One region of the Leuconostoc suionicum genome, then DNA from elsewhere that is predicted to be linked to it. Evidence: riboswitches for the same ligand, from Rfam matches in the RefSeq annotation. Region 1 holds a riboswitch; the other holds the start of a gene.
The links. A riboswitch is a leader RNA that binds a small molecule or an ion and turns the genes downstream of it on or off. The one in region 1 is predicted to bind thiamine pyrophosphate.

Region 1 (4,331 bases):
GGAATTAATACAACTAAGTATAAGGTAATTGCTTTTGTGACTGGTGCATTATTTGCTGCTATGGCTGGTAGCTTGCGTGCAAGTTTCATTCAATCTATTGCGCCTAAAGACTATGCTTTTATGCAAAGTATTATGATTTTAATCATTATTGTAATCGGTGGGATTGGTTCAATGAGTGGAACAGTTGTGACAGCAATTGCGTTAGGTGTGTTAGACACAATGTTACAAAATTTTGGTTCCTTGCGTATGGTCATCTACGCTGTTATTTTAATTGCTGTGATGCTGGTTAGACCTCAAGGTATTTTTGGTAGTCGAGAACTATCATTAAAGAAATGGTTATTTGATGAAGGAGACGGACATGGTTCAGACAATACTGAAAACGCGTGATTTAAGTATCCGTTTTGGAGGTGTAACTGCTGTTGATTGTGTTAATATTGAAGCTGCCGAAAATGAGTTAATTGGTTTAATTGGGCCAAATGGTGCGGGCAAAACCACATTATTTAATTTGCTGACGGGTGTATATTCACCTAGTGAGGGAGAAGTACTCCTGTTTGATGGGCAGCAGTTAGCTAATGTCAATCGTCAATCTCCCGCAAAGCGTGCTCGATTAGGTGTTGCGCGCACTTTTCAAAATATTCGCTTGTTTGGAAGTCGAACAGTATTAGAGAATGTTATGATTGCTATGAATTCTAGTACTCAGGCACATGTATTCAGTTCATTGTTTCGTTTACCTTCATTTTATAAAAATGAAGAGCAACTAAAAAACGAGGCTCGTAAGCTGTTAAGTATTTTTGATATGCTTGAAGTACAGGATACGTTGGCAACAAACTTACCATATGGGCAACAACGACGTTTAGAAATTGTTCGGGCATTGGCCACAAAACCTAAAATCTTATTTTTAGATGAGCCAGCAGCAGGTATGAATCCACAAGAAACGGCTGACTTAACACGTCTAATTAAACAAGTTCAACAAGAGTTTAAGATGACCATTATTTTAATTGAACACGATATGAATCTTGTTATGGATGTCAGTGAGCGATTATATGTATTAGAGTACGGTAAGTTATTAGCCAGTGGCACACCATTAGAAATACAGCAGAATGCCGATGTAATCCGTGCATATTTGGGAGAAAATAACGAATGAGTGTATTACTGACAGTTGAAAATTTAAACGTAAGTTATGGTGCTATTAAAGCGGTACAAGACGTTAACTTTGTGGTGAACAATAACGAAATCGTATCACTAATTGGTGCTAATGGCGCTGGGAAAACTACAATTTTACGTACGATTTCAGGCTTAGAAAACCCCACTAAAGGACGTATTTTATTTGAAAATCAAAACCTATTAACTATGAATTCAGAGCGAATTGTCTCAAGTGGAGTTGCTCAAGTGCCAGAAGGACGGCGCGTGTTTTCTGGCATGACTGTTCAAGAAAACCTACAGTTAGGTGCTTTTACTCGAAGCAAGGGCATTAACTTGAAAGATGAATATGCACTTATTTACGATCAGTTTCCAATTTTAAAGGAAAGACGTAATCAAGATGCGGCGACTTTATCTGGTGGCGAGCAACAAATGCTAGCCATGGGACGCGCATTAATGGCACAACCAAAATTATTATTGTTGGATGAACCTTCCATGGGCTTGGCACCGCTATTTATTGAGAAAATTTTTGATATTATTAAAAATGTTAATGCACAAGGAATGACAGTATTAGTAATCGAACAAAATGCGAATCAAGCGCTAAAAATTGCGGATCGCGGCTATGTTTTGGAAAGTGGAAAAATTACGATGACAGGTACGGGAGCAGATTTACTTGCATCAGATGACGTGCGCAAAGCATACTTAGGCGGTTGATTATTCGTATGGATTCAGGTACACTGAAGTAGAATTAAATAAATATCTGGGGTGCCCAAGCTGGCTGAGAGATACCCATTGAACCTGATTACGGTAATTCGTGCGAAGGAAGATTATAATAATGAACTATTCTAGTGTATAAATATGCCTATTTAGCCGTTAACTAATCTTTTCTGATAGTTAGCGGTTTTTTTATTCATTAATGTTAACTTTAAAATTGACGAAGATATTTGTTTAAAAACACGCAGCCAAACAAGAAAAAAAGGAATTTGATCATGAATATTACAGATGTTAGAACGAAATCACCTCTTGTCCTTACTTATGCAAATTTTGTTACACCACAATTTGTAGCTAATGTAGTTAATGTTGTTGGTGCCTCACCGTTAATGAGTCGCGAGCTAGCAGAATTTAAGGAATTAGCCGGAATTGCCAATGCGGTGATTATTAACACGGGTACGCTTCAAAAAGTAGAAATTAACGATATTATTAAACTTTCTCAGGAAGCATACCAATTAGGCAAACCAGTCATATTAGATCCGGTTGCTGTATCAGTTCCATTTAGGTCTCAAGCCATTACACAATTTTTATCATCTGGTCATGTTGATGTTATTCGTGGCAATGCAGCCGAAATTGCTTGGTTTGCCGATATTGATTTTGCCAGTCAGGGTATTGATGCTACTGGAAAAGGTGACGTAATTGAAATTGCACAGCGTGCCGCCCACAAAACAGGTGCAGTGATTGCGCTAAGCGGGGCTTGTGACGTTGTCAGTGATGGTCAATACACACAAACACTTGATATAAATGTGGAACAATTATCTTCTATTGTAGGGACAGGAGATGCCTTATCATCATTAATTGGCGCGTTTATTGCTGATGGGCTAAAGGTTCCTAATGTGATGAATGCAATGGCTACATTCAAACTTGCTGGACAAAAAGCCGCTACAAAAACGAATCGACCAGGTTCTTTTACAAATCAGTTATTAGATGAACTATTTGTTATTGATAATATCGATGTTCAAAATTTTATGGAGAAAAGTGTGCTCAATCATGGTTAATAAAACACCCCAAGTTTTAACAATTGCTGGTATGGATAGTAGTGGTGGCGCTGGAGTTAGCGCTGATTTAAAGACGTTTGCCGCCCAAGGTGTTTATGGCGCTAATGTGATTGTTGCTCTAACAGCACAAAACACAATGGGGGTACAGCAGGTTTCGATGACCTCCCCATCTATGATCCATGCCCAATTAAAATCAGTGGTTGATGACTTAAAAATAAGTGCTGTAAAAAGTGGCATGCTTGGTGATGTGCCCACAGTAGAAGCAGTTGCTGAATTTTTACAACAAGCAGATTTTGGCGACTATATATTAGATCCTGTAATGGTTGCTAAGGGAGGCGCTCACTTATTGAGTGACGAGGCTATAGTTGCTATTAAGTCTAGTTTGATACCGTTGGCAACGCTCATTACGCCTAATATGCCAGAAGCTGAAGTCTTAAGTGGGTCAAACATTACTAACCATGAAGATGTGATGCAATCAGCTTCAAAGATACAACAATTAGGAGTTGAAAACGTACTATTAAAAGGTGGGCATGCCTCTGGAAAAGATGTTTATGACTATATTCTATTGGCTGATGGTAGTCATTTTTGGCTTAAAAGTTCACGGGTAGATACAATTAGAACGCACGGTACAGGGGATACAATTTCTGCGGCAATTACAGCACGTTTAGCTTTGGGAGATGATATGAAAAAGGCTATTATTTATGCAAAAGCTTATGTTGATGCTACCATTCGTGAGGGTATTGATGTTGGGCATGGGCATGGACCACTTAATCACCAGGCAAGAGTGGCTGACAGGCATTTTCCAGAGGTGCTAGAAAATGTTTGATTCGAGCATATTAGTAAATTATTTTGTATTAGGAACTCAGGACACTAACGGAGAGAGACATTTTTTTGAAGTCTTAGAGGAAGCTCTGCAATCGAAAATCAGCGTGTTTCAATATCGAGAAAAAGGTCAACTAGCTTTAAGTGGATCAGAGAAATTACGAGTAGCCAAAAAAGTCCGGCAGCTAACAGCTGACTACCATGTACCATTGATTATTGATGATGATATTCAACTAGCACATGAAATTGGTGCAGAGGGCGTTCATTTTGGGCAAAAAGACGGCGATATCATCAATAATATTCAATTAGCTGGGAGTCTAGCTGTTGGGGTATCGGTGTCTAACGACAGCCAGTATAAAAGAATAGAGAATATTGAAGGGATTGATTATATCGGAATTGGTCCTGTTTTTCCGACGGTAAGCAAATCTGATGCAAATCCAGAGATTGGGCTTGAAGGGTTACAATATTTGACAAGTAAAAGTAAATGGCCAAGTGTGGCAATCGGTGGAATATCGGAAATAAATTTACCATCTGTTTTATCTACGGGTGTCAACGGTGCTGCTGTAATCAGTATGATTAGTCAAAGTGCAAATATAAGCG
Region 2 (4,331 bases), 970 kb from region 1:
CATAATCGTGTAATTTTGCAAAAGTAAGCAGTAAGCTTGATTTCCCAATACCGTTGGGTCCAGTAATTAAGGTGATTTTATCTTTTGCCCACTCAAAACTGCTATTCTTCAAAATGGATTGCTTACCGTTGTTTACCGTCACATGTGCCATACTAAACACAGACTCATTAAAGTCATTATTAGTAACAATACCATCATTTACATCTTGTTTAAAAAAAGAAGACCAAACTGTAGAATCAACAGGTGCTATATGTCGATTTTCAATACGATATAAATCTGTTATAAGGTTTTCATATCCACTTGTGTCGTGATCTGAAACTAAAATGCCATGCCCCTGATCAACTAATTTTTTTAGCAATACTTGTAACTCCTGTCGATGTTCTGGATCAACGGCCGCAAAAGGTTCATCCAATAAAATAATTTCTGCGCCCATCGCTAATGTTTCAGCTAAAGCAACCTTTTGCAATTCGCCACCTGACAAGTATGAAAGTTCTCGGTGTCGTAGCGATTCAATTCCTACTTCTGATAAAGCAGAATTAATTCTCTTATCAATTTCCTCGGTAGTTAAAGATAAATTTTCTAACGAAAAAATCAATTCATCTTCTACGTGATCCATGGCAAATTGTTGATCTGGATGCTGAAATAGCATGGCAACTTTTTTAGCACGATGGTTCGCTTTGATTTGAGCAATTGACTGATGATTCAAAGACACCTTCTGTGACAATTCGCCGCCATATTTAGGATATAATCCAGCTAAGGCAGTCATCAAAGTTGATTTACCACATCCAGATGAACCAACTAATAATATAAATTGTTCTGGTCTAATCTCGAGTGAAATATCTTCTAAGATAATTTCATCGTCAAATTTAATATCTAAATGATTGGCCTTTAATTCCGTCATACTTTTATTGACCTTATCGATTTGTTTTTAATAATTTAGACTTCTCTAGCAAGTTGACAATCCAGTAAACTAATAGACCGGCAAAAAATGCAATTGAAATCCAGCGAACAATAAACAACCCAACTAGCATACCAAAATTAAATTGTAGATATCCGTCGTGGAATAATGACCAGATGAATGTCACGCATGTTCCGGTAAATGTTGATAAAATCAAACCCATTTTCCAGCTTTTATATCCTGTCAAGGTAAAACCAAGTTCTGATCCGATACCTTGAATAAATCCAGAAATTAGTGTTGCAACACCCCAATAGCCGCCCAACAAGGCTTCTCCAGTGGCGCCAAGCAATTCACCTATTAATCCCGCACCAACACGTTTCAATAAATAACTAGCCAATGGGGCTGCCATCATCCATGGCCCAATAGTGATTGCGATGGTGTATTGGTGTAACCCAAGTGGAACTAAGACAGCATCAAGTGCTGTGTACACTGGATCCATAATAAAATAAATCACACCAAAGGCAATACCAATCAACGCCATTAAAATTACTTCTCGCAAAGACCACTTCCCTTTTGATCCCGCTGTTACTGTTTCTACTTGTTCCATAAACATCTCTCCTCTTGTTTCGAGGTCGTATGTTTCGATAAAATACCTTTTATAGTTATAAGTGTCTATACAAAAAGCCACCAACCACAAAAGAATTTAGTGATTGATGGCATCAAAAAGACATCTTAATCTAACTTATTCTTCCTTCGCAGGTATTAACCTGACAGGTTCAATGGGTATTATCTCAACCTTACGGTACCCCAGATAAAATATTAACTTCGTGGATCAGTATAACCCATTCTAATTTTAAATGCAAAAATTTTTAGCCCATTAACTGAGCTATAAAACCATTTGCAATTTTAATATTTCAGTGCTATGCTAATCTCATTAAAAAAATATATGCTGTCCACTAGGGGTGCCTTCTTGGCTGAGATGATATTACTTATCAATCCCTTCGAACCTGATCTAGTCAATGCTAGCGTAGGAAAGTGGTATTCTTTTTACAAAAGATACTCTTTTTTGCCTAGTCAAGAGAGAGTTTTTTTGTTGGACATGTAAACATTTTAGGAGAAATTATGTTTTCAGAAGAACTGCGCACCCAAGCTGCGCCAATTATGACAGCCATTCATGATCACGCATTTGTTCGTGGCATTGCGGACGGATACGTCCCCCGAGAAGCTTTGATTTTTTACGTCGAACAAGATTTCCAATATCTTAGTGAATTTATCAAAATTTATGCCAATGCCATTACCAAATTAACTGATCGTAATGAAATGAAATTTTTTGCTGATTCAATTGATTTTATTTTAAATAGCGAAATTCATCCCCATCATGTTTTTTGTGAGGTTGCCGGTGTCGAATATGAAAGATTACAACACGCCACGCCAACACCTAAAGCATATCTATACGAATCACATATGTATCGTGCGGCTGACACCGGATCCTTATTAAATATTCTAGCTGCTTTTCAGGCGTGCCCTTGGACCTATAATGAAATTGCAAAAAAACAAGTTCGGGAGAAAGCGAACACAAATGATAACCCATTCAAAAGCTGGATTGATTTTTACGATAATGCAGATGATGATTCGGAAGTTTCACTATCCGACAAAATCTTTGAATGGATAGATCGCTTGGCAGAAAATGCAACAACTCAACAACGCCAACAGGCAAAACAGTTTTTTCTTAAAAGTTGTGAATTAGAATGGCAGTTCTGGGAACAAGCCTACCACCAAGAAGACTGGCGCTTCAAAGATGTATTAAATCAGGCAAACACTTTGTAAGGATATTGATGTAAAGAAGTGAAATTTAATAACACAAAATTATTTGTTTGTAGCTTTCAAAAAAGCCAATTTTAATTCAGCATTGTCTTCTGGTGTACCTAACGCAATACGAATCCACTCAGGATTAAGTCGATCGTTGACTTGGAAACCTTGTTCTAATAATTTTTGACCAACCTTTTTCGTCTCGCCAACCTTTATCCAAATAAAATTAGCCTGTGATTCATAAAACTTAAACTTGTTTTGAGTCAAAAATTCTTGGAACTTTTGGCGCTCTACTTGAAAACGTTGGGCATTTTTCTGTAAGTATTCTTGATCCAATACAGCAGCCGTGCCGCCAGCAATCTGATAGGTTGATAAATTATACGGTAAACGGACTGCTTGCATCGCACTATAAAGGGGATCTTGCATAATGCCATATCCAACACGTAAATTAGCTAGACCGTAAGCCTTTGATAAGGTACGTAGCACAACCAAGTTTGTATACTCAGCTACCAAAGGTGCCATAGTAGCATCAGGTTCATCTACAAAATCATAGTAGGCTTCGTCTACTACTAACGTAATATTTACTGGTAGCTTGTCCAAAAAGCGCTTAATGGAGCTAGTTGTTTCGAATACCCCCGTTGGATTGTTGGGGTTAGCTATCCATACCATAGCGGTTTTATCATCAATAGCATCTAAAATCGCATCAAAATCAACATGCCCATTGTCAACATTAACGGGTATTTTTTTTGTTGTAGACTGTTCGATTTGTGCATGCATCGCATATTCACCAAATGTTGGATTAGGAATAATAATATTTGATCCTGGTTCCAACACAACACGAGTCAACAGCTCAATCAATTCATCTGCGCCAGCGCCAAACACCAAATGTTGTGGATCAACGTGATTTAACTTAGCTACTGCTTCACGTAGTTCTGTCGCTTGCCCATCTGGATAATAACCTAAAATATCATCTGAAACAGCACGTACAGCTTGAGCAACTTTTGGCGATGGACCGTATACAGACTCATTAGCTGATAAGCGAGCTAAATGTTGCAAGCCGTACTTTGCTTTTACAGTTTCTACTGGTAATTCTGCTTGATAAGCTGCTAAAGCTTTAACTGTCTTTTTCATTTTTCTTGTCTCCTCGCCAATCAGCTCGTTCATGCAATAATGATTTTTTTCCTAAACGTGACCCTAATTCATCTTTAATATCATCTAAACTGACACCCTTTTCAACTAATAAGACCATTAAATGAAACAATAAATCTGAAGTTTCATAAATTAACTCTTCATTATTATTTTTGGCGCCGAGAATTACTTCCGTGCTTTCTTCTCCTACTTTTTTTAGGATTTTATCTAATCCTTTTTGATATAGATAATCAGTATAGGATCCTGTTTGGGGATTTTGTTTGCGATCAAGTGCTTGTTCATAAAGTTCTTCAATTGTTTGTTGTGGCATCATTTCTCCTTTTTGGTGTGGTATTTACTCTTTTGGAAAATAACCATCAGTCCATTTATTTGCAATTGTTGCTTGATTAGCGTCTGCTAACCCTTCACCCTTTATCGTGTTAAAAAAACATGAGTAAGCATTAGTATGACACGCTGGCCCTGCAGGATTCACATG

Region 2: linked by a shared signal. The riboswitch ahead of tenA (thiaminase II) and the one ahead of thiM (hydroxyethylthiazole kinase) in region 1 are both predicted to bind thiamine pyrophosphate.

What each region holds. Positions count from the first base shown of each region.
Region 1 is NZ_CP015247.1:435,654-439,984, forward strand. It holds gene A6B45_RS02380 (branched-chain amino acid ABC transporter permease) at 1-387, shown strand, start outside; gene A6B45_RS02385 (ABC transporter ATP-binding protein) at 359-1,144, shown strand; gene A6B45_RS02390 (ABC transporter ATP-binding protein) at 1,141-1,854, shown strand; TPP riboswitch at 1,892-1,982, shown strand; gene thiM (hydroxyethylthiazole kinase) at 2,130-2,909, shown strand; gene thiD (bifunctional hydroxymethylpyrimidine kinase/phosphomethylpyrimidine kinase) at 2,902-3,735, shown strand; gene thiE (thiamine phosphate synthase) at 3,728-4,331, shown strand, end outside.
Region 2 is NZ_CP015247.1:1,497,180-1,501,510, forward strand. It holds gene A6B45_RS07450 (ABC transporter ATP-binding protein) at 1-901, opposite strand, end outside; gene A6B45_RS07455 (ECF transporter S component) at 915-1,505, opposite strand; TPP riboswitch at 1,629-1,718, opposite strand; TPP riboswitch at 1,847-1,949, shown strand; gene tenA (thiaminase II) at 2,021-2,725, shown strand; gene hisC (histidinol-phosphate transaminase) at 2,765-3,838, opposite strand; gene hisE (phosphoribosyl-ATP diphosphatase) at 3,822-4,166, opposite strand; gene hisI (phosphoribosyl-AMP cyclohydrolase) at 4,191-4,331, opposite strand, start outside.